3 regions of the Pseudomonas sp. A34-9 genome follow, and region 2 is predicted to be linked to each of the others. Evidence: predicted binding sites of a transcription regulator. Region 2 holds the regulator's gene; each other region holds the start of a gene.
What was found. The regulator FliA, encoded in region 2, starts transcription of late flagellar genes. The targets are predictions, from matches to a motif close to CTAAAGTTTNNNNNNNNNNNGCCGNTAA.
Positions count from the first base shown of each region.

Region 1: P3G59_RS14480 (methyl-accepting chemotaxis protein) is a predicted target of FliA. The motif match lies at 4,988-5,015, and genes of this name have one in related genera.
Region 3: P3G59_RS19245 (methyl-accepting chemotaxis protein) is a predicted target of FliA. The motif match lies at 5,796-5,823, and genes of this name have one in related genera.

Region 1 covers NZ_CP119967.1:3,261,277-3,269,429, forward strand. The annotation lists gene P3G59_RS14455 (heme utilization protein) at 1-535, opposite strand, end outside; gene P3G59_RS14460 (adhesin) at 609-1,184, opposite strand; gene P3G59_RS14465 (hypothetical protein) at 1,186-1,638, opposite strand; gene P3G59_RS14470 (AAA family ATPase) at 1,995-2,519, opposite strand; gene pnuC (nicotinamide riboside transporter PnuC) at 2,516-3,079, opposite strand; gene P3G59_RS14480 (methyl-accepting chemotaxis protein) at 3,226-4,860, opposite strand; gene P3G59_RS14485 (undecaprenyl-diphosphate phosphatase) at 5,166-5,996, shown strand; gene P3G59_RS14490 (DUF1294 domain-containing protein) at 5,993-6,424, shown strand; gene P3G59_RS14495 (MmcQ/YjbR family DNA-binding protein) at 6,541-6,900, opposite strand; gene P3G59_RS14500 (LysR substrate-binding domain-containing protein) at 6,897-7,805, opposite strand; gene P3G59_RS14505 (FMN-dependent NADH-azoreductase) at 7,934-8,153, shown strand, end outside.
Region 2 covers NZ_CP119967.1:1,891,467-1,899,619, reverse strand. The annotation lists gene P3G59_RS08480 (protein phosphatase CheZ) at 1-384, opposite strand, end outside; gene P3G59_RS08475 (chemotaxis response regulator CheY) at 403-774, opposite strand; gene fliA (RNA polymerase sigma factor FliA) at 941-1,681, opposite strand; gene fleN (flagellar synthesis regulator FleN) at 1,678-2,508, opposite strand; gene flhF (flagellar biosynthesis protein FlhF) at 2,625-3,965, opposite strand; gene flhA (flagellar biosynthesis protein FlhA) at 3,977-6,106, opposite strand; gene P3G59_RS08450 (hypothetical protein) at 6,681-7,040, shown strand; gene P3G59_RS08445 (Ig-like domain-containing protein) at 7,296-8,153, shown strand, end outside.
Region 3 covers NZ_CP119967.1:4,325,837-4,333,989, forward strand. The annotation lists gene P3G59_RS19225 (IS481 family transposase) at 494-1,672, opposite strand; gene P3G59_RS19230 (DMT family transporter) at 1,870-2,322, opposite strand; gene P3G59_RS19235 (DMT family transporter) at 2,326-2,811, opposite strand; gene P3G59_RS19240 (LysR family transcriptional regulator) at 2,926-3,861, shown strand; gene P3G59_RS19245 (methyl-accepting chemotaxis protein) at 4,069-5,751, opposite strand; gene P3G59_RS19250 (Na+/H+ antiporter NhaC family protein) at 6,024-7,343, opposite strand; gene P3G59_RS19255 (methyl-accepting chemotaxis protein) at 7,601-8,153, shown strand, end outside.

The DNA of each region.
Region 1 (8,153 bases), 1.4 Mb from region 2:
TTGCCAGGTTGTTTTTCTGTTGGTTAAAGTTGCCGGCACTGTTGTTCACGCCGATGTTGCCCGAGCCGCTGTTGCCGACGTTGTTGAGGCTGGCGTTGGCGGTGCTGGAGTAGTTGGCTACGCCGTTGTTGGCGTTGACTTGAGTGGCGCTGGAAGCAGCCACTGCGGTGCCGAAGATGAAGCTTTCGTCAGCAGTCGCCAGAGCCGCGGCGTTGTCTTGTTGGTTGCCGTCGCCTGCGGTGTTGTTCGCACCAATGTTGCCGTTGGCGCCGTTGAGCGAGCCACTCACGTTGGCGTTGTTTTGGGTGCCTTGGTTAAGCACGGCGTTGCCGCCGCTGCTTTGCACGTCGAGCACTGCAGCACCGGCGCCAGCGCCGATTTGCAGGAGTTCCTCAAGGCTTGGGCCTTTAGGTGGAGGAGGCTGGTGACCGTGACCGCCATTGTTACCATGATCATTGCCGCCCGCTTGAGCCGCCATTGCCATTACTGCTGCAAGTGCGAAAACCAGTGGTTTGAGAGCCATTGTAGGTTTCATGGTGTTTCTCCATCGTGCTTATTAGTTGGTTAAGTGTTGGTACTTTCTAATTGCACTGCTTTTGTTGTTTGGGTCAGTCAGCGACCCGGATGCTCAGGGTGTTAGCCATTCGGTTCCCCACCCCGGCACTCTGGTTCACCTGGATTACCCCGCGGCTGCCGGTGAAGGCCTGATCACTTGTCGTGACCTGGCGACTGCCGGGTGAGGTACCAGTTGCTCCTGAGCTCGGTACAAGCGCCACGTTCTGTTGCGAAAGGGCACTGTCGTCAACGCTCAGCGGGGCAGCACTGATGCTGACGCGCGTCACGTTGGCCATCTGGTTGTTGGCGCCGGCACCCTGGTTCACGCCCAGAATCCCGTTGCCATTGCTGAAAGAGTTGCCGCCAATGGTGGCGCTGGCGTTCGTTGACGGATTGCCCGGGGTGTCGATGTGTTGGCGGACAATCGTAGTGGCGCTGGCCGAGGTACCGATGGCGATCGCCTTGGTGTTGGTCTGTTGCATCTGGTCGCCAGCGGCCTGGTTGACGTTGTAATTACCGCGGTACTGGATACCGGTGTCCTGAATGTTCGCGTTGTTCACTGAGCTGGGGTCGGCCGCCATGGCACTGGCGCAGCCGAAGAGGGCAAGCAGGAGCAGGGTGCGATTCATCTTATTGGCCTCCAGCCATGCGGGTCAGCGGCGCAAGACCGGTGCTCAGCGAACGATTGATGGTGTTGGAGATCGTGCCGCCGCCACCTCCGCCGTGGCCGGCACTCATCCCTGGCAGGCCATTGGGGTTGGTCAGAACGTTCATGCCGGGCAGGCTGGAACCGGGCGTCGCGATGTTGCCTCTGATGGTCGCGCCGCTGGCTACACTGGCGAAGTCACCGTCATTGAGTTCGGTGCTGTTCATCGCCTGATTGATGCGACCCGAAGGGTTGGCGTTGACAGTGGTCGGGTAGGGGTCTTTGCCGGGTGCGCTGCGACCGATGGGAATGGGCTGAACATCGCGATTGAGCACAATCACGCCGTTACCCTCTGCCTGCACGTTGAAGCTGATCAACGTACTGGCTGCTGATCCGATCAGCAGAAGGCAGGTCAAACCTTTTTGGATATTCCCCACGGCTGCAATTCCTTCTTCAGTGGGCTGGCCCTAGTCAGCGTTGTGAAGGAGAGAGCGAAAGCTGTGCCGCTTTTTAAAAGTTTATTGTTTTCAAAGGGTTGAGGAATAAACGCGCAGGTCTGATACACAAGCTGTTTCATGCTTGATACACGCACTGGCGCGCCGACCTGTCCGTTGGCTGAACAAAGCTCTGGAACAAGGGTTTGCAGCGGTGTGTATCAGCCGTGTAACAACTCGCATGACAAAGCCGTGAACAGTGCTGAAACGGGCACTTTGCAAGTCACGGAGTGTTTCAGGAACGGACACTTTGTCCCCAAAACAGGGGAAGTGGCGGGGAAGATGACCCGCTGACCGGGTTACGGCGCCAGCAATTGCTCGACGGCGGCAAATGCCTGAGTCTGGCGGTCGGCCCAATTGCCCTGAATGATCTGAAAATGCTGGTGATGGTTTTCCAGCCATTTGCGCGTCGCCTGATAAAACGCCATTCGTTCGTGCAGATCCGGCTGGCAGCGCTGACCGTCATCGGTCCAGTCGATCTGCTCGGGCGAGAGTAAAAGATGCAGGTCGTAATGCCGCCCCAGCAACTCCGATTCCAGCCAGTCCGGGCAGTCGCCAAACAGCGTCTGGCTCCACAACATATTGCTCAACAAATGGGTGTCGAGAATCAGCAGCGGCGGCTGCTGCGCCCGAGCCTGGTCTTCCCAGTGCAGTTGGCCGCGAGCGATTTCCGGGATGTCAGCCAGGCAAGTATCACGGGGATTGAGTTCGATAAAACGGCGCACGTACTCATCCACGCGCAAGCCGCCGAAGCGTTGTTGCAGGCCCGCCGCCAGCCAGCTCTTGCCGGTGGATTCGGGCCCGGTCAGCACCACGACCTTCATGTGCGCAACGCCGGGTCGGCGCGCCATTCGCGAAAGCCTTGAATCGCCAGCAGCGTGAACAGAGCGTACAGCGCAGCGGTCAGGTACAGCCCTTTATAGATGAACAGGCCGACAAAAATCACGTCGAGCACGAACCACAGCGCCCAGCATTGCAGGCGTTTCTGCGCCATCCACAGTTGTGCCACCAGGCTGAAACCGGTGAGCGCTGCATCGAGCCACGGTTGCGCGGCGTCGGTCCAGTGGGCCATGGCTGCACCGAGCAACACGCTGCCGATCGCGCCAACGCCGAGGCCGATCAGGATAGAGCGTTGATCGAGGCGCGTGACCTCACGGCCGTCATGCATCGTCCCGGCACGCGTCCATTGCCACCAGCCATAGACTTGCAACGCGGCGTAGATCACTTGCAGCAACATGTCCGAGTACAGCTTCACCTCAAAGAAGATCCAGCTATAGAGCAACACCATGACCAGCCCGATCGGCCAGCACCACGGATTCTGTTTGACCGTCAGCCAGACGGCGATCACACCGAGGGCGGCGGCAAACAGTTCAAGCCCGGACATGGGGGTTCCTTGGGGGAGTGAAAGAAGGGGGCGGATTGTACCCAAAAACGTGTAGGAGTGAGCCTGCTCGCGATAGCGGTGTGTCAGCGAAATTCATACTGGCTGAAACACCGCTATCGCGAGCAGGCTCACTCCTACAGGGGGGGCTAGACGCGGAACTGGCGCAGGAGGCCGTTGAGTTGTTCGCTCAATTGTCCGAGCCGTACGCTGGCGGCGCTCGACTGTTCTGCAGCGATGGCCGTGCTGTGCGAGAGGCCTGCGGCCTGGGTGACGTTTTGATTGATGTCCTCGACTACGTGCGCCTGCTGCAACGTCGCGCTGGCAATCGAGGCATTCAGACCATTGAGATTGCGCAATGCCTGGCCAATGGCGTTCAGACTGGCGCCGGCCAGCCCGGCTTGCTCGATGGTCAGTTGCGATGCCTTGCTGCTGTCGCCGATCACCTTCACGGCGGCTTCGGAATGGTTCTGCAAGCGTTCGATCATCGACTGGATTTCCGCTGTCGACTTTTGCGTGCGCTGAGCCAGCAAGCGCACTTCATCCGCGACCACGGCAAACCCGCGACCCTGCTCACCGGCCCGGGCCGCTTCGATTGCGGCGTTGAGCGCGAGCAGGTTGGTTTGCTCGGCAATCGAGCGAATCACCTCGAGCACACTGCCGATCTGTGTGCTTTCGGCGGCAAGGGTGCGGATCACTTCAACCGCTTGATCGATGGTGCCGGACAGTTTGTCGATCTGCTGCAAACTGCCATCGATGTTGATCTGGCCCTGTTGCGCCTGTGCTTCGGCATCGCGCATTTCGGCGGCGGCGTGCTCGGCGTTCTTCGCCACATCCTGCACGCCGTAGGTCACTTCGTTGATCGCCGTGGCCACCAGTTCCATCTGCTGCGACTGCTGCTGGCTGCGCTGCTGGGCCTGCGAAGCGTCGTTGCCCAGTTCGCTGGACGACTGGCCTAAGGCGCTGGCTGACACCTGCAAATCACCGATCACGCGACGCAGCTTGGCGGTAAAGGCATTGAAGTGATGGGCAAGCTCGGTGACTTCATCCTTGCCATGGGTATCGAGGCTGCGGGTCAGGTCGCTTTCACCGCTGGCAATGTTGGCCATGGCGTTCACGGTTTCCTGCAGCGGACGCACGATGCTGCGCGCAATCAGGATCACCAGCAATGCCATGATCACGGCAATCGCCAGGCCGATGACCGTGGCTTTGATCACCTGGCCCTGGAATTCCGCCTGTACGTCATCGACGTAAACCCCGGAGCCAAGCACCCAGCCCCACGGTTCGAACAGTTTGACGTAGGAAGTCTTGGCTACCGGCTCACTGGCGCCCGGTTTTGGCCAACGGTAATCAACCATGCCGGCACCTTTGGCTCGAGCGATGGCGACCATTTCGTTGAACACTGCAAACCCGTCCGGATCGCGGATCGCCGAGAGGTTCTGGCCTTCGAGTTTGGGGTTGGTCGGGTGCATGACCATCACGGGAGTGAGGTCGTTGATCCAGAAGTAATCGCTCTGGTCGTAGCGCAAACCGCGAATGGCCGTCAGCGCCTGTTTCTGCGCGGCGTCCTTGCTCAGGGTGCCGGCGGTTTCGAGGTCGTGGTAATAGCTCAGCAGGCCGCTGGCCGTCTGCACCACATGCTGGGTTTTCTGGGCCTTGGCGTGATAAAGATCGTCGTGGATCTGCTTGAGCATCAACATGCCCAAGGTCAGCAACATGACCACCGCCACAATCAAGATGAGCCACAAGCGTCGGCTGATCGACACACTGCGCAAGCTGTTCATAACGCTGTCACTCCGGATTCTTTTTCTTGTAATAAACGACCGCCAGCATCCAACCACGATTCCGCGTGCGGGCATACGCGACCCAAGTCGTATAACGCGGCAGCGCTATTAAGGCTTGTCTGATAGGATTTCGGCCCCGCGCGTGAAAACCTGAATCCAAATTGATATTTCACGGAATTTTGACCGTTTCGTGTGGATCCTGTGCGTGCGGAATCGGTACAGCCTTAACCAGCTACGCTGATCGCAGTGAACGCTAGAAAAATACTATCGGGGCATGCCGACGCGCATCGCTCTTTGGGGGATTGATGGATCTTTGGACGGCCTTGCAGGCACTGATACTAGGAGTTGTAGAAGGGCTGACGGAGTTTTTGCCCATTTCCAGTACCGGACACCAGATCATAGTTGCCGACTTGCTCGATTTCGGCGGCGAACGGGCCATGGCGTTCAATATCATCATCCAGCTCGGCGCGATCCTCGCGGTGGTCTGGGAGTTTCGGCGCAAGATTCTCGACGTGGTCATCGGCTTGCCGACCCAGCCCGGCGCCCGGCGTTTCACTGCCAACTTGCTGATCGCGTTTCTGCCTGCGGTGGTGCTGGGCGTGATCTTCGCCGACCTGATTCACGAATATCTGTTCAACCCGATTACCGTCGCGACCGCGCTGGTGGTGGGCGGCATCATCATGTTGTGGGCGGAAAAGCGTCAGCATGAAGTGCACGCCGAAACGGTTGACGAGATCACCTGGAAGGACGCATTGAAAGTCGGCTTTGCCCAGTGCCTGGCGATGATTCCCGGCACCTCGCGTTCCGGCTCGACGATCATTGGCGGTTTGCTGTTCGGCCTGTCGCGCAAGACCGCCACCGAGTTCTCGTTCTTCCTCGCGATGCCGACCATGGTCGGTGCGGCGGTCTACTCGGGCTACAAATACCGTCACCTGTTTGTGCCGGCGGATTTCCCGGTGTTCGCCATCGGGTTTGTCACCGCATTCATCTTCGCCATGATTGCCGTGCGCGGCTTGCTCAAGTTCATCGCCAGCCACAGCTATGCGGCGTTCGCCTGGTATCGGATTGTGTTTGGTCTGATCATTCTGGCGACGTGGCAGTTTGGCTGGATTGATTGGGCGGCGGCCAAGCCATGAGTGATTCCCGTGCACGCCGCCCTGAAGGGCGACCTTCAGGTGGCAACAACATTCAGCATCTGAAGCTAAAACTGGTGGTTCTGCTGGTGGTCTGTGCGCTGCCGATGTTCGGCTCGCTGTCGATGTGGCTGCGCGGGATTTCCTTGGTGCCGTTGGCCGCTTACGGGATCGTCAGCGTGCTGGCGTTCTTCATGTACTGGGCGGACAAGCGCAAGGCGCGCACCGATGCCTGGCGCACCCCGGAGAACGTTCTGCACGCCGTAGAACTGGCCGGCGGCTGGCCAGGCGCGTTGATCGCCCAGCAAGTGTTCCGGCACAAGACGCGCAAGGTATCGTTTCAGATTCTGTTCTGGGTGATTGTGCTGCTGCATCAGGTGTTCTGGATCGACCAGCTGTTTCTCGGCTCGAACTTGCTGACCCTGTTCTGAAAGATCACCTAAAACCCTTTGTAGGAGCTGCCGAAGGCTGCGATCTTTTGATCTTGCTTTTTAAAAGATCAAAGTCAAAAGATCGCTGCCTTCGGCAGCTCCTACAGGGATCGGTGTCAGAGCAATAAACCGATTTGGGTCTTCTTCGGCAGCTTGCTCACCACCAACTGGTGCGAGCGCTGCAACAACCCGCGCAATTCCTCAGCGCCCAACGGGTAGGGCGGATGCATGATGATCCACTGCGCCCGCGCCAGATACGGCGCCGGGTGAATGCCCGGGCGGTCGCAATGACCGAGAAACAGATCCTTGTCGACCTTGAATGCCAGTGAATCCCCACGCAGCCCCTGCAAGGCAAACATCTTGTTGCCGGCAATGGAAAACACCCGCACGCCACCCCATTTGTAATCTTCCCGAGCGCCCGGCAATGCCAGGCAGAACGCCGCCACGTCGGCTTCGCTCATCTTTCCCTTGCTCATAACAACCGCTCCCCACAGGCATTGAATGATTCGACCAGATGGTCGATCCACGCGCGCACCGCCGGCATCACCCCGCGTCGATGCGGATACACCGCTTGCAGCCAGCCGCCGGGCAACGACCACTCGGGTAGCAGCTGCACCAATGTGCCGTTGTGCAGTTCCTCTTCGCAGTACATCATCGGTAGCAACGTAAAACCCTGGCCGGCCAGTACGCAGGCTTTGCGCACAATAAAGTCATCAATGCCCAACCGTGCTTCCATGTTCAGCTCGAAACTGTTGCCCTGCTGATCGAGCAGACGCACATGAACCAGACGATCGGCCTCCAGCGCACCGAGCACCGGCAGCGTTTTCAAGTCTTGCGGATGGTTAATCGTCTGACCCTGGATAAACGCCGGGCTGGCCACCACGACCATTTGCGCCTGACGCAGGCGCCGGGTGACCAGCAATGGGTCCTCATCACCATGTTCACGCACGCGTAACGCCACATCAAAGCCTTCGCCGACCAGATCGACGCGGCGATTGAGCAGGACGACTTCGAGTTGCACCTGCGGGAATTTACCGAGAAATTCGCTGATCACCCACGGCAACATCTCACGCGCCAAACCGGTAGGGCACGAGACGCGCAGTCGACCGCGCGGCTCGCTGGACATGCTCGCCACCGCCTCATCGGCCATTTCCGCTTCCAGCAACATCGCCTGACAGTGACGCAAATAACGCTCGCCCACCGCAGTGAGGTTGAGTTGTCGGGTGGTGCGTTGCAGCAAGCGTGCGCCAAGACGATCTTCCAGTTCGGCAATGCGCCGTGACAAGCGTGACTTGGGAATGCCCAGCAAGCGCCCGGCCGCCGCAAAACCGCCGGCCTCGACGACTTTGGCGAAATAGTAGAGATCGTTGAGGTCTTGCATCGTTGAATTCCAACTGTTCTATCAGTGGGACAAACTATCGCATTTCAGGCGGCTAATCATCCATTGGTTTCTTGCGTAGGATTGTCTCCATTCCGTCGCCACCGGCGATTCCTTCCAGGAGATTCCACATGAAACTGCTGCATATCGATTCGAGCATTCTGGGCGACAACTCGGCTTCCCGTCAGTTGAGCAGCGAAGTCGTCAAAGCCTGGCAGGCCGCCGAGCCAAGCGCAGTCGTGACCTACCGCGACCTGGCCGCCGACGCCATCAGCCACTTCTCGTCGACCACCCTGGTGGCCGCCGGCACCACTGCTGAGCTGCGTAACGCCGCACAACAGCACGAAGCCG
Region 2 (8,153 bases):
CCAATCGGCGCTCAAGGTCTGGGCTTCGTCAGCCAGACCATTGACTACCGGGGTGGCGCTTTCCACCAGATCCATGGTGCGGTTGGCCGCGGCCTCTGTCAGCTTGACCACATAGCCCAGGCGTTCGGTGGCGTCGGTGATTTGCGACACTTCCTCGGCCTGCGGCATGTTCGGGTCGATCTGGAAATTGACGATCGCACTGTGCAGTTCACGTGTGAGCTTGCCGACTTCCTGATACAGGCCACGGTCACGGGTCTGATTGAGCTCATGGATCAGTTGCACAGCGTCGCCGAACCTGCCTTTTTCAAGGCTTTCGACCAGTTCGACCGCGTGTTTTTTCAGGGTCGACTCGAAATCGCCCTGTGAAGATTCGTTATGCTCCATAGCTCCCCCGCGCGTTCATCAGCCGATGCGTTCGAAAATCTTCTCGATTTTGTCTTTCAACGCCTGAGCCGTGAAAGGTTTGACTACGTAGCCGTTTACACCGGCCTGAGCGGCTTCGATGATCTGCTCGCGCTTGGCTTCTGCAGTCACCATCAGTACGGGCAGGTGCTTGAGTTTTTCATCGGCACGTACGTGGCGCAGCAGGTCGATACCGGTCATGCCCGGCATGTTCCAGTCCGTTACCAGAAAGTCGATGCTTCCGCTGTTGAGCACTGGAATGGCAGTCACGCCATCGTCAGCCTCGACGGTGTTGGTGAACCCAAGATCGCGCAGCAGGTTCTTGATGATCCGCCGCATCGTTGAGAAGTCATCAACGATGAGGATTTTCATGTCTTTGTTCAATTCGACCTCCAAGCAGTCTTAAACGCGCCCAGCACCTGGACGCGCCACTTCAATCAATCGGCGCAGCACTCGAAGACTGTCTGGAGCACAACAGAGCAAGACCGGTGCCGTTCATCACCGCACCAGCCTCGTTCGCAGTGTCCCCACACTGCCTTCAGCGCGCTCGCCACTCCCCCAAACGCCCCCGCAAACGGGCCGCGCACTGGCTGTGTAACTGGCTGACCCGCGATTCACTGACGCCAAGGACTTCACCGATCTCCTTGAGGTTCAGCTCTTCGTCGTAGTACAGCGCCAACACCAGTCGCTCACGCTCCGGCAAATTGGCAATCGCGTCCGCCAGCGCTGCCTGGAAACGTTCATCTTCCAGATCGCGTGACGGCTCCATATGAGCACTGGCGCCATCCTCGTGCAGCCCTTCGTGTTCGCCGTCCTGCAACAGGTCGTCGAAACTGAACAGGCGGCTGCCCAAGGTGTCATTCAAAATCCCGTAGTAATCGTCGAGACTCAATTGGAGTTCGGCCGCAACCTCGTGATCTTTAGCATCACGGCCGGTTTTAGCTTCAATTGAGCGAATCGCGTCGCTGACCATACGGGTATTGCGGTGAACCGAGCGTGGCGCCCAATCCCCTTTGCGCACTTCGTCGAGCATCGCGCCGCGGATTCGTATGCCCGCGTACGTTTCGAAACTGGCGCCTTTGCTGGCGTCGTATTTGGTCGAGACTTCGAGCAGGCCGATCATCCCGGCCTGGATCAGGTCTTCGACCTGCACACTCGCCGGCAAGCGTGCCAGCAAGTGATAAGCAATGCGTTTGACCAGTGGCGCGTAACGCTCGATCAGTTCGTACTGCGCGTCACGTGCCGACTTCTTGTAGTAGTTCATACCGCTTGCGGTCATAGCACGGGCCCTGCCGTTTGCTGCACGAGGCGCTCGACAAAAAATTCAAGGTGGCCACGCGGGTTGGCGGGCAGCGGCCAGGTGTCGACCTTCTGCGCGATCGCCTTGAACGCCAGCGCGCACTTGAAACGCGGGAAGGCTTCGTACACCGCACGCTGCTTCTGCACCGCTTTGCGCACGCTTTCGTCGTAAGGCACGGCGCCGACGTATTGTAGGGCCACGTCAAGGAAGCGATCCGTGACCTTGGTCAACTTGGCGAACAGGTTGCGCCCTTCCTGCGGGCTCTGCGCCATGTTGGCCAGCACGCGGAAGCGGTTCATGCCGTAGTCGCGGTTGAGCAGTTTGATCAGCGCATACGCGTCAGTGATCGAGGTCGGCTCATCGCAGACCACCAGCAACACTTCTTGCGCGGCGCGTACGAAACTGACTACCGAGTCACCAATACCCGCAGCGGTGTCGATCACCAGCACGTCGAGATTGTCGCCGATGTCGCTGAAGGCCTGAATCAGGCCGGCGTGTTGCGCCGGGCTCAGGTGGACCATGCTCTGCGTGCCGGACGCGGCCGGGACGATGCGAATGCCACCCGGGCCTTGCAACAGCACGTCACGCAATTCGCACCGGCCTTCGATGACGTCGGCCAGCGTGCGTTTAGGGGTCAGACCCAACAATACGTCGACATTCGCCAGGCCCAGGTCGGCGTCCAGCAGCATGACCCGACGGCCAAGCTCTGCCAGCGCCAGCGACAAGTTCACTGACACATTAGTCTTGCCGACGCCACCTTTGCCGCCGGTCACCGCGATCACCTGTACGGGATGCATGCTGCCCATGTTATTTCTTTACCTTGTCTTGCATAGACGGAGGCCACATTACTGGCTGCGCGTTCACAACCGGAACAATGCATGGCAGACCATCGATGTAGGTACAAAAACTGTTCATGAATACCTCAGCCTACCTGCTTGGTCGGGCTGTGATAGATATCAGCGAACATGTCAGCCATGGCTTCTTCGCTGGGTTCTTCCTGCATTTGCACGCTGACGGCGCGGCTGACCAGTTGATGACGGCGCGGCAGATGCAGATCATCCGGAATCCGTGGGCCATCGGTCAGGTACGCGACCGGCAATTCATGACTGATCGCCAGGCTCAACACTTCGCCAAGGCTGGCCGTTTCATCCAGTTTAGTCAGGATGCAGCCGGCAAGCCCGCAACGCTTGTAACTGTGATAAGCGGCGGTTAGAACCTGTTTCTGGCTGGTGGTTGCCAAGACCAGATAATTTTTTGAGCGAATGCCACGTCCGGCCAGACTTTCGAGCTGCATGCGCAGGGCCGGATCGCTGGCTTGCAGGCCGGCAGTATCGATCAGCACCACGCGCTTGCGCAGCAATGGATCCAGCGCTTGCACCAGCGATTGGCCCGGGTCGACGTGGGTCACCGGCACATTGAGAATGCGCCCCAGCGTCTTCAGTTGTTCCTGCGCGCCGATGCGGAAACTGTCCATGCTCACCAGCGCGACGTTCTGCGCGCCGTATTTCAGCACGTAGCGCGCGGCCAGCTTGGCCAGCGTGGTGGTCTTGCCCATGCCGGCAGGGCCGACCATGGCAATGATACCGCCCTCTTCCAGCGGCTCGACTTCCGGTACGGCAATCATCCGTGCCAGATGCGCGAGCAACATGCGCCAGGCCTGACGCGGTTCTTCAATATCAGTGATCATCGCCAGCAGATCGCGCGACAACGGGCCGGACAGACCGATACGTTGCAGACGACGATACAGATTGGCTTGCGCCGGACGGCTGCCTTGCAGCTGATTCCAGGCCAGGGTGCCGAGCTGGACTTCCATCAGCTCGCGCAGGCTGTTCAATTCAAAGCGCATCGAATCCAGTGCACGCGGATCCACGCCGCCGGAAGACTGCGCAGGGGCCGCAGCCGGGCGCGCTGGCGCGGCATAAGTCGGCTCGGTCAGCGGTTCAGCGGCGGTCAGCGGCAGGCCGGCCGTCAACGGCAGCCCGGCAAAGATCTGGCGATTGCTATTGCCGTCGGCTTCGCCACGCAGGCTCAGTTCGGCCTGAGCGGTGACGATGCGCGACTGGGTCTTGCGCAGCTCGTCTTCGAGCTCCATGTTCGGAACCCGTGGCGCCAGCGCCGACAGTTTGTAATCCAGTGCCGCCGTCAGCTCGACACCGCCGGCAATGCGGCGATTGCCAATGATGGCGGCATCAGCGCCCAGCTCATCACGAACCAGCTTCATGGCCTGACGCATATCGGCGGCAAAGAAACGCTTAACTTGCATAAACCACTACCTCAGCCGTTGGGCCCTACTGTCGCAACGATGGTCACTTGCTTGTTGTCCGGTATTTCCTGGTAGGCCAGCACATGCAGCCCAGGGACTGCGAGGCGGCCAAAGCGCGAGAGCATCGCGCGGATCGGGCCAGCGACCAAAAGGATCACCGGCTGACCTTGCATTTCCTGACGCTGCGCCGCTTCGATGAGCGAACGCTGCAGCTTCTCGGCCATGCTTGGCTCCAGCAGAACACCCTCTTCCGAGCCTTGTCCTGCCTTCTGCAGACTATTGAGCAATATTTGTTCCAACCTTGGCTCCAAGGTGATCACAGGCAGCTCGGACTCAGTGCCTACAATGCTTTGGACGATGGCACGCGATACGCCAACGCGCACCGCAGCCACCAACGCGGCGGTATCTTGACTCTTCGCAGCGTTGTTGGCGATGGCTTCGGCAATGCTGCGGATATCGCGCACCGGCACGTGTTCGGCCAACAGCGCTTGCAGCACTTTGAGCAGTTGCGACAGCGATACCACGCCCGGCACCAGCTCTTCAGCCAGTTTCGGCGAGCTTTTGGCCAGCAATTGCATGAGTTGCTGCACTTCTTCGTGGCCGATCAGCTCGCTGGAGTGCTTGTACAGAATCTGGTTCAAGTGCGTCGCGACCACGGTGCTGGCATCCACCACCGTGTAACCGAGGGATTGTGCCTGCGCACGCTGGCTGATTTCGATCCACACCGCTTCCAGGCCGAAAGCCGGATCTTTGGCGTTGATACCGTTGAGCGTGCCGTAGACCTGGCCCGGGTTGATCGCCAGCTCGCGGTCCGGATAGATCTCGGCTTCGGCGAGGATCACCCCCATCAACGTCAGGCGATAAGCGCTTGGCGCCAGATCGAGGTTGTCGCGAATGTGCACGGTCGGCATCAGGAAGCCCAGATCCTGCGAGAGTTTCTTGCGCACGCCCTTGATCCGCGCCAGCAACTGCCCGCCCTGGTTGCGATCCACCAGCGGGATCAGACGATAGCCGACTTCCAGGCCGATCATGTCGATCGGCGTCACGTCATCCCAGCCCAGCTCCTTGGTTTCCATGGCGCGGGCCGGCGACGGCAGTAGCTCTTGCTGGCGCTTGACCTCTTCCAGCGCCACGACCTTGGCCACGTTCTGCTTCTTCCAGAACAGGTACGCGCCACCCGCAGCCAGCGCCGCCATGGTCAGGAAGGAGAAGTGCGGCATGCCCGGCACCAGGCCCATCACCGCCATCAAACCGGCCGCCACCGCCAGCGCTTTCGGCGAGGCGAACATCTGACGATTGATCTGCTTGCCCATGTCTTCCGAGCCGGAAGCACGGGTCACCATGATCGCTGCCGCTGTCGATAACAACAGTGATGGCAATTGCGCCACTAAACCGTCACCGATGGTCAGCAAGGCGTAAACCCGACCGGCATCGCCGAAGCTCATGTTGTGCTGGAAGATACCGACGGCCATACCGCCGATAAGGTTGATGAACAGAATCAACAGGCCGGCGATGGCGTCACCACGGACGAACTTGCTGGCACCGTCCATCGAACCGTAGAACTCGGCCTCCTGGGCGACTTCCTGACGACGCATCTTGGCCTGGTTCTGGTCGATCAGGCCGGCGTTGAGGTCGGCGTCGATCGCCATTTGTTTGCCGGGCATCGCATCGAGGGTGAAGCGCGCGCTCACCTCGGAAATCCGCCCGGCACCCTTGGTCACCACGACGAAGTTGATGATCATCAAAATGGCGAAGACCACGATACCGACCACGTAGTTACCGCCGATCACCACCTCACCAAAGGCCTGGATCACCTTACCGGCGGCGGCGTGGCCGTCCTGACCGTGGAGCATGACCACCCGCGTCGACGCCACGTTCAACGCCAGCCGCAACAACGTCGCGACCAGCAGAATCGTCGGGAACACGGCGAAATCCAGCGGCCGCAGCGCGTACACGCAAACCAGCAGCACCACAATCGACAGCGCGATGTTGAAGGTGAAAAACACGTCGAGCAGGAACGGCGGCACCGGCAACATCATCATCGCCAGCATCACCAGCAGCAACAATGGCACGCCCAGATTGCCTCGACTGAGGTCGGCAACATTCGAGCGAGCAGTGTTGAATAACTGAGAGCGATCCACCGGTTTTCCCCGTTCCTTTAAAGCAAACTTTTGACGCCCACAGCGGGCTCACGGCGGGTACTGCAAGAAGCTTTCCAACTTTTGCGCGGGTAAAAAAAGATCGCACCGGATGCGATCCCTGTAGGAGCTGCCGAAGGCTGCGATCTCTTGATCTTGCTTTTGAAAATCAAAAGATCGCAGCCTTCGGCAGCTCCTACAGGGATTTACGTCTCCTCTAGCGACTGCGGCAGGCTGCGATCCTGTGCTTTTAAACACCAATGTTTAAATGACACGCCAAGACACGTAATCAGGCTACAAATCCTTGCGCCTTTGCCTACAGCCAAGCCAGAATCCGCCGGCTTGTGCGCTTTGGGGTCGGGTTCTATTGTGGATCGGTCACTGAATGTTCAGTGATCGGGTTTAGCAGCCTGGATGTTTCTCTAGACGCACAAAGTCCGCTGCCGTTATGGCGGCTTTGCGTGGGGCACTTCGGTGCGCCGGGTTCTAGAGTCCTGGTCTGCTAACCCGCGTACAGCCGCCACCTCCTTCGTTAGCAGCGAACGGTGGCAGCTTCACTACTCTAGAGGCTTTACCGATGATCAAACCAACGCCAAACCCACCCGAAACCGACCCCACCTCCCCCTACGAATCCCTCGATTCAAAAAAACTCCACGAAGCCGCCGACCGCGCCCTCGATCACTACCTCTGCCCACCCGGCTCCACGCCACCGCCACGCAAAACCCGCCGGATGTACGCCGTCACCGCCGACTTCAAAAACGAGGAACTGCTGGCCGATGCCAGCGAAACACTCGCCTCAGCCAGAACTATCGCCCACGACTTCGCCCACCTCATACCCGCGTCGCAGCGCAGGACGCTCTTGGGGATCGCGCAGCTGATCATGCTCGGCGAACTGGCGGTGAATCGGGTGATGGATAATCTGGAGTTGCCGCAGTAGCGCCCCTCTCGATGATCGTTCCCACAGGGAAATGCATTCCAAATGCCAAGAAAAGAGGACTCGACTATTTGCTTTTTCAAGGAGCGGTCTTGCGACGGATGGCCCATTGAGCAATGTGCAAAACACGCGGCGAAACTCGGACCGCTCGTCTAAAACATGGATGTACCTGTCAGATCTGACAGTGGGCAAAATTCACTGGACAGTATGTGATAGCGCTTCCCCACTAGCCGGCCTATCAAGGGTCAGGAGCGCGTCATGGACACTGAATCAACCATCGACATCCAGTCTGACGAAGTGATTGAAATTTTAAAACTGGTCCCGGTTTTCATACCTGGCTGGCTGACCCCGGTGAGGCCATCCGGTCTCGCTGATGGTGGTATACCTAGACGGCTCTTCACCGGTACCCCAGAACGCGTGAGGTGTGTGGTTGATCCGTGGACGTTACTGCTAAACCGGGGCGTGGCGACGCTAGCCGAGTACGAATCAGTCGAATTGTTTATCAATGACGGGACGACACCCGTGGACAGCTACACTGTCGAGCCCGGCGAGGAAAACAAGCGAATCGCGCTGCAAGCTCCGAAAACCAAGTTTGTAAACGGCATCAACAAACTGCAGTACGTAGTTAAACGGCTAGGCGGCAATGAAGAATCATCGGATATCTTGCGCGTGCTCTACCACCTGCACCCCCACGCCAACTTCAAGCTGATTATTCCACCCAAGGTAATCGCCTACGGCGTTACCGCTGAACTGGCCAAGGAGGGCGTCACGTTCGAAATGCGCTACACCACCAAAGAACCCTTCGATCAAGTGCAATTAAAACTCGGCAATGCAACATTCAAGATGGAGGTCACAGATCCCTCGGCACCTGTGAGCGTAACGCTGTATACCGATGACTTTAAAAACTTTGTTGACGGCGAGATCAATGCCAATTTCGAGGTGACGGATCAATTGGGAAATTCTGGTGAATCGCCGAATGAGACGCTGAATATTCGCCTTAAAGAGGAAAATCTGCCGGCCCCGACCCTCGTCAACGTATTGGATTCCAACAATGAAGAAGTGGCGGAGGGTGCCAGCACCACCAGCACCACGTTAATACTCAAGGGTACCGCCAGC
Region 3 (8,153 bases), 2.4 Mb from region 2:
GATCAAGAGCCAGATCAAGAGCCCCTCACCCTAGCCCTCTCCCCGAGGGAGAGGGGACTGACCGAGGTGTTTGGGCGGGCGACGCCGACGTGAAATACCGAGTCGAACTCAGGTTTTGAAAATCCCGAAAATCGGCTCCCTCTCCTTGGGGAGAGGGCTGGGGTGAGGGGCAAATCCACCACAAAACCAAAGCCGACCACGCTGTGCTCCTCACCACTCAACAGGATGAGCGTTAGCTCGGCTGAGCTCTTGATCTGTAAGGCGACGTCGGAAGGCTGAGCGGAGGGATTGATCCGGGCGTGGGAGCGCAGCGACCGTTTGGCGCAGCCAAACACAGCGAGAGGAGGTGCAGCGAAGCAAACCGTAGGCGCTGCGCCCGGATCGATCCCGCAGCGAAGGAACCCCGAGCCCCAGCGAGCGGGCCGCACGCAGGAGCATGAACGGGACAACCACATAGGTAACAGTTAAGTTCAGGCACATGGGTAACACCTGATCACTTATTTTTGATTACTTTGAGCGTCAGATAACCATCCTTAGCGTCTCGTTCATCAACACGTCCCAGTAGAACAGGCCCAAAGATGATGTCCCAAACACCCTCGCTGATGCTCTCCAATCCGACTATCTGATGTTTCAGGACATAGCCCACATAGATTCTGAGCCTTCCTTTGTTCACTACGCCGTTGGAGTCCGTTCGGTATGCCTCAACATGGCTGGGGTATTTCATCTCCGGCAACTTTCTCGGAAATACCCGTGAAGAGCTGATGTAGCAAGAGGCCGGGGTTTTCTGCCCCAATGCCTCATGAAAACGCTCATGATTATAGTGCTGCATGAACAGATCAAAATGCTTCTGCTGAGCTCCCCACTCAATTTCCGGCGGTCTTGGCAATGTACTTTTAAGCGTGCGGTGCATGCGTTCATGCCGTCCGTTTTGCTCAGGTCGCCCAGGTTGAGTCCGCTCATGAATGATGCCTAGACGAGCCCACCAAATGGATAATTGTGATAACCCCGCACGCCCGCCGCTGGCAAAAGGGACACCGTTATCAGTGCGGATCCGCTCAGGCATCCCATACGTCTTAAATAACCGTTCGAAGGTGGCTTTGGCGTCCTTGAAAGTCGTGCTCGGCATACTTTCACAAGCCAGTAAAAATCGACTGGCGTGATCCATTACCGTCAACGGGTAACACCAGACACCGTCTCCTGTCAGGTATTGGCCTTTGTAATCAGCGCTCCAGAGCTGATTAGGAAGGTCGGCTTTCTGGAGTGGTTTTGGATAGACAGCGACACGCTGACGCAACCGTCGAGACACCACTAGCCCCGCTTTTTTAAGCACGTTGTAGATCGTGGTTTTGGAGGGCGGCGGCTGATCTGGAAACCGCTCTTGCAGGGCTGTCTGGATCTTTTTCGGGCCCGGCGTGGTTTGACCTTGGCGCCGCAGCTCAAGAATGGCTTCTTTGACCGCAAACGGCACAGCCTGTGCTTGAGAATGACGCTTGCGACTGCACTCCGCCAAGCCATTGATGCTGTCCGCGTTGTAGCGGGCCACCCACTTGTAGCCAGTCTTGCGACTGATGCTGTGAGCCGCACAGAGTTGACTGAAGTTGAGCCGACCGGACAGATAGTCGGCGATGAACATCACTTTAAGGTCCATAGGTTTCAGCTCTCGCCACGGCATGGTCAGATCCTCGGAATCGACCAGTGCCAGTTAAAAACTGTTACCTATGTGCTTGAACTGTTTTGTTACCTATGTGGGTGAGTCATACCAGCAAGCCTTTTTGGTTACTTTTTCGGCGTCTGGAAAAAGTGACCCGCCGTAAGGGCGGAACCCTAAGCCGCCGTCACCGCAGCAACGGATATGCCCCCAAACCCAAATCAATCAGCGGCACGCGAACTCCTATACATAAACACCAAAGCCACCCCCAAACACACCATCGCCAAAATCCGACTCGAAGAAAGCTCAATCGCCGGATTCCCCAACCAGCCAAAATTATCAATCAACATCCCCATCCCCAACTGCCCGACAATCACCGCCACCGTCGCCACAGCCGTCCCCACCACCGGCACCGCCCCCACCATCACCATCATGTACACCACCCCAAACAACGCCCCCGTCAACTGCCACTTCGGCACATCCAACAGGCTCACCGCCTGCGCCGGCTCAAAAAACAAAATCAACAACCCGGTCGTCACCGCGCCCACAACAAACGTCAGCAAACTACTGCGCAACACCCCAACGGTCTCACCCAAACGCCCATTGATCGCCGCCTGCACACTCAATACCGCACCGGCCAACACCACCACCGCCAACAAAATAACCAGACCCATCACTCACCCCCGCGCAATCAAAACCAAAGCCACCACAATCAACCCCAACGCCAGCCATCGCTCGGCATTGACCTTCTTGCGCGTCGCGCCGAACCAGCCGAAATGGTCGATCAACACACTCTTGCCCACCTGCCCGGACAGAATCGCGATCATCGTCATGGCAATCCCGATATGCGGCGTCGCCAAGGTCAGCACCACCACATACATCGGCCCCAGAAACCCACCGATCAACTGCCAACGCGGCAGATCAGTCAGTGCCGGGCCTTTTTGCGGGCCAGCGAACAACAACAGCAAAAACAGAATCGCCGAGCCCACCCCAAAGATGCTCAAGGTCGCCCACAGATGCCCGACCTGTACGCCCAACGGCCCAAGCAACCCCGCCTCCACCGACAGCCCCATGCCCGCCAGAATCACCAGCGGCAGCAATAACAAGCGCAATCCCGATTTCGTCGCCGGTGCGCTAACGCTCACCTCATCCAACGCCTGCATAAACAACCTTCCACTCAAGTAAACGATGGCGCGGATTATCGGCTGGCGAAGCTGTGCGATAAATGGGAGCATCCGGACAACACTTTTGCGCAACTCGCACAGCAGGATGACCCCATGCTCGGGCTCAACGAACTCGGATTCAAGGCACTCAGGCTGTTTGTGGCCGTTCTCGATCACGGCAGTTTTTCCGAAGTCGCCCGCCGCGAAGGCGTGGCGCCGTCGTCGATATCCCGGCAGATTCAATTGATGGAGCAGGCACTGAACCAGCAATTGCTCTATCGCCACACCCGCGCCGTGACGCCAACCGAAGCCGGGCGCATGCTCGGTCACCATGCGCGGCTGGTACTGGTGCAACTGGAAGAAGCCGAACAGGCGCTGCAGGAACAGCAAAGCGAACCCACGGGTCTGGTGCGCATCAACGCCCCGGTGGTGTTCGGCCAGCGGCATCTGACGCCATGGCTGGGCAAGTTGTGCGCGCGCTATCCAAAGCTGCAACTGGATATTCAACAGACTGACCATTACATCGACCCCTTGCAGGAAGGCGCCGATCTGCTGTTCCGCATCGGCCCGCTGCATGATTCGAGCATGCAGGCACGGATTCTCGCGCCGCATCGCTTTCAGGTCGCGGCCAGTCCGGCGTATCTCAAGCGCCACGGCACACCGCTAAAGCCTGAGGATCTGGCGCAGCACCAATGCCTCGCCTACAAAGGCGCGGCCGGCCAGCAGCGCTGGTTTTTCCGCCGCGAGGGCGAAGACTGGACGCCGTACTCGGTGAAAGGCCCGATCACCGGCAACCACGCCGACACGCTCACCCAAGCCGCCGAGCAAGGCCTGGGGCTGGTGATGTTTCCGTCGTGGCTGATTGGTGAAGCGGTGCGCGACGGCACGTTGGTGCCGGTGCTGGGCGAATATCAGGTGTCGAACAGCCTGGAGCCGCAGCAGATTGCGGTGTTGTGGCCGGGGAGCCGGCGGTTGTCGGTGAAGGTGCGTACGGTGATTGATTTCTTTGTCGAATGCTTCGGTGAAGTGCCCTACTGGGACAGACCTTGAGGGACGAAGATCAAGAGCCCCTCACCCTGGCCCTCTCCCGGAGGGAGAGGGGACTGATTGGGGGATGCTATGGAACTGCGCCGACCTGAAACAGCTTTACCGAATCCATAATCGACTGAATCTATCAGGTCGACGGATGACGCGAGACACCTCGGTCAGTCCCCTCTCCCTCTGGGAGAGGGCTAGGGTGAGGGGCTTTTCAAGCGGTCAGATCCGGAACTGACCGACCAGTTTGCCCAAGCGCTGCCCCAGCTCCGCCAGACTGCGCGACGTCTGCGCGCCCAACTGCGTTTCATCAGCCACGCTGTCCACCGCCACCGCAATCTGATGCACGCTGCGGTTGATCTCCTCCGCCACCGCCGTCTGCTCTTCCGCCGCACTGGCAATCTGCGCGTTCATCGAGTTGATCGTCGCGATCAGCTCGGCCATGGCATCCAGCGAAGCCCCGGCCTGATTAGCCTGCTGTGAAGTGCCGTCACCCGCTTCGCTGGAACGGCGCATCGCCTCGACCGCCGACTGCGTACCCGCCTGCAAGCGATCGATCATCCCCTGAATTTCCTGGGTGCTGATCTGCGTGCGACTGGCCAGTGCCCGCACCTCATCCGCCACCACGGCAAAGCCACGTCCGGCCTCACCGGCCCGCGCCGCTTCAATCGCCGCGTTCAATGCCAACAGATTGGTCTGCTCGGCAATCGAACGAATCACCCCGAGCACACCGACAATCGACGTCACGTCCTGCTGCAGACTGTCGAGCGACACGCCGCTGCTGCGAATATCATCCACCAACGCATGAATCTGCTTGATGCTGCCGGCCACCACACGCTTGGCGCTCTGGCCTTCTTCATCGGTCTGCTGGGCGGCGACGGCGGCGTTCTGTGCGCTCTTTGCGACTTCCTGTGCAGCGGCAGACATCTCGTTGATCGCCGTGGCGACCTGATCGGTCTCGTGGCGCTGACGCTCCATTGCCTGATCGGAGCGCTGGGCCTGATCGGACACTTGCGTCACCAGCCCGGTCAATTGCGTGGTCATCTCGGTGATCTGCCGCACCAGACCATGGATCTTGTCGACGAAGCGGTTGAACGAGCCGGCCAGTTCGCCGAGTTCGTCCTGGCTGGTGATGTTCAGGCGCCGGGTCAGATCGCCCTCGCCCGCCGCGATGTCATCGAGGTTGGCTTTCATCAGGGTCAACGGACGCAGAATGGTGTTGGCCAGCAACATCCCCGCCGCCGCGATCACCAACAGCACCACCACCGCCACGCCGACGATGCTCAGCACCACGCCTTGCATACGCTCCTGCACTTGCGCTTCAACCAGCGCCACCTGCGCTTCGATGCCGTCGAGGTTGACCGAGGTACCAACGGCCATGTCCCACTTCGCCAGGTATTCGGTGTAACCGAGTTTCGGCACCAGCACCTGCGCGTTGCCCGGCAGCGGCGAGCTGTATTGCAAATAGTGCGTGCCGTCCTTCGCCACACTCACCAGGCCGCGGTTGACGTAAACGCCGTTCGGGTCGCGGTTGTCCTTGAAGCTTTTGCCCACGCCTTCGGGGTCGTTGGCCTTGAACAGGCGTACGGTCTCGGAGTCGTAGCCGAAGAAGTAGCCGTCCTTGCCGTAGCGAATGCCGGAGAGCAGTTTGATCGCCTGTGCGCGTGCCTCGTTATCACCCGACGCGGCCGCGTCGTACAGCGGTTTGATCGTGGTCATGGCCACGGCGACGTAACTTTGCAGGGTGGCTTTGGCGTCGCCGAGCAGGCGTTCGCGGGTCTGTTCGACCTCTTTGTGCGCCTGTTCCTGGAGGATGAACAGCGTGGTCAGGCTGATGACCAGCGCAAAGAGCAACACCGGGAGAACGGCGAGGGACAGGACTTTAGCCTTGAGGCTCAGGCGCATTGTGGGGGCTCACTCTTTTGGTTTTATTGGCGTGGTTAAAGGCTTTAACGGCACGCAAAAGCAAAAGTTGAACCCGCAAAAAAAGATCGCAGCCTTCGGCAGCTCCTACATCGAGCTCTGTAGGAGCTGCCGAAGGCTGCGATCCTTTGATCTTGATCGTTCCTACGCTCTGCGTGGGAATGCAGCTCCGGACGCTCCGCGTCCAACGGCGTGACGCAGAGCGTCACGAGAGGCATTCCCACGCAGAGCATGGGAACGATCATAGAACGGAGTCAGAGAACCATCGCGGCCACCCAGCCGAATGCCAGCAACGGCAAGTTGTAGTGCAGGAACGTCGGCACCACGGTGTCCCAGATGTGGTGATGCTGGCCGTCAACGTTCAGACCCGAGGTCGGCCCCAGCGTCGAGTCCGATGCCGGCGAACCGGTGTCGCCCAACGCCCCGGCGGTGCCGACGATGCACACGATGGCCATCGGGCTGAAGCCCAGTTGCACGCACAACGGCACGAAAATCGCCGCCAGAATCGGCACGGTCGAGAAGGAAGAGCCAATACCGATGGTCACCATCAAACCCACCAGCAACATCAACAGCGCACCAATGGCCTGACTGTGATCAATCCACGCTGCCGCACTTTCAACCAGCGAGCGTACCTCGCCGGTAGCTTTCAGCACTTCGGCGAACCCTGAGGCCGAGATCATGATGAAGCCGATCATCGCCATCATCTTCATGCCTTCGGTGAACAGGTCGTCGGTTTCACGCCACTTCACAATGCCCGATGCCGAGAAGATCAGAAAACCGGCCAGCGCGCCGATAATCATCGAGTCCAGCAGCAGTTGAATGATGAACGCGGCCGCAATGGCCAGGCCGGCGATACCGATGGTTTTCGGGTTGTAGGCAACGCTGACCTGCTCGACCTGTTCAATTTTCTCCAGGTCGTACACGCGCTTCTTGCGATAGCTGAAGAACACCGCCATCAGCAGACCAAAGACCATGCCCAGCGCCGGAATGGCCATGGCGTGCATGACATTGATCTGGCTGATGTCGACGCCGGCCTTGCTGACGTTGGCCAGCAGGATCTGGTTGAGAAAGATATTGCCGAAGCCGACCGGGAACACCATGTACGGGGTGATCAGGCCGAAGGTCATGACGCAGGCGATCAGGCGGCGATCGAGTTGCAGCTTGGTCAGTACATATAAAAGGGGCGGCACCAGCAGCGGAATGAACGCGATGTGGATCGGCAGAATATTCTGCGAGGCGATCGCCACTACCCACAACAGGCCGATCAGCAGCCATTTGACGCTGCCACCGCCGCTCGAATGCTGCCGGTCAACCATGGCCAGCGCCTTGTCGGCCAGCGCATGGGCCAGGCCAGACTTGGCAATCGCCACGGCGAAAGCGCCGAGCAACGCGTAGGACAACGCCACCGTTGCGCCGCCGCCCAGGCCGCTGTTGAACGCCTTGAGCGTGGCGTCGATGCCCAGGCCACCGGTCAGACCGCCGACCAGCGCGCCGACGATCAGAGCGATCACCACGTGCACGCGGGACAGGCTGAGCACCAGCATGACGCCGACCGCCGCTATGACTGCATTCATTTCATTACCTCAAAAAACACTGCGGTGGAAAACCGGCCGCCAGACAGGATGAGTCCGCCAACGGTTCACCGGCGGATTTGCAAAGAGGGTCTTATTAGAAGGGCGCGCACTGTGAATGAAGCAGCGGCAAGCTGCAAGTCACAAGCGGCAAGCTTTTGCGTTTTTTCACTTGCAGCTTGCGGCTGGAAGCTCAAGAAAGCTGCTCTTGGGCCGTTAAAGTGCAAAGTCTCAGATATTTATCGAATAAGGACGTCTCCATGTCGCTCAGACAACTTTCCATCCAATGGAAAATCACCCTGCTCGCCGGCCTCTGCCTGGCCGGTATCGTGACCCTGTTGGTGGGTCTTTCGCTGTATCGCATGGAGCACAGTTCTGAACTGGTGAAAGCTTCCAGTATGGAAATGCTCACCGAGTCGGCGCAGGCGCGCATCGAGTCGCAAGGTGAAGTGCAGGCCGCCGGCATTCGCCAGCAATTCATGGACGCCTATCAGTACGGCCACGGCTTTTCGCGGCAGGTGCTGTTCCTGCGCGAACAGGCCGAGAAGCGCTTCCTCGATGCCTTCGACCTGCGCGAAGACATGACCCGTCAGGTCAAATCGGCGCTGCAAGCCAACCCGGATCTGCTCGGCCTGTCGCTGGTGTTTGAAGCCAACGCACTGGACGGCAAAGACGAACTGTTTGCAGGGCAAGCTGAACTCGGCAGCAATGACAAGGGCCGTTTCGCCCTGTACTGGTCGCAACCGACCCCGGGCAAAGTCACCTCGATGGCCCTGCCGGAAAGCGACATGGCCGACACCAGCACCGGCCCCA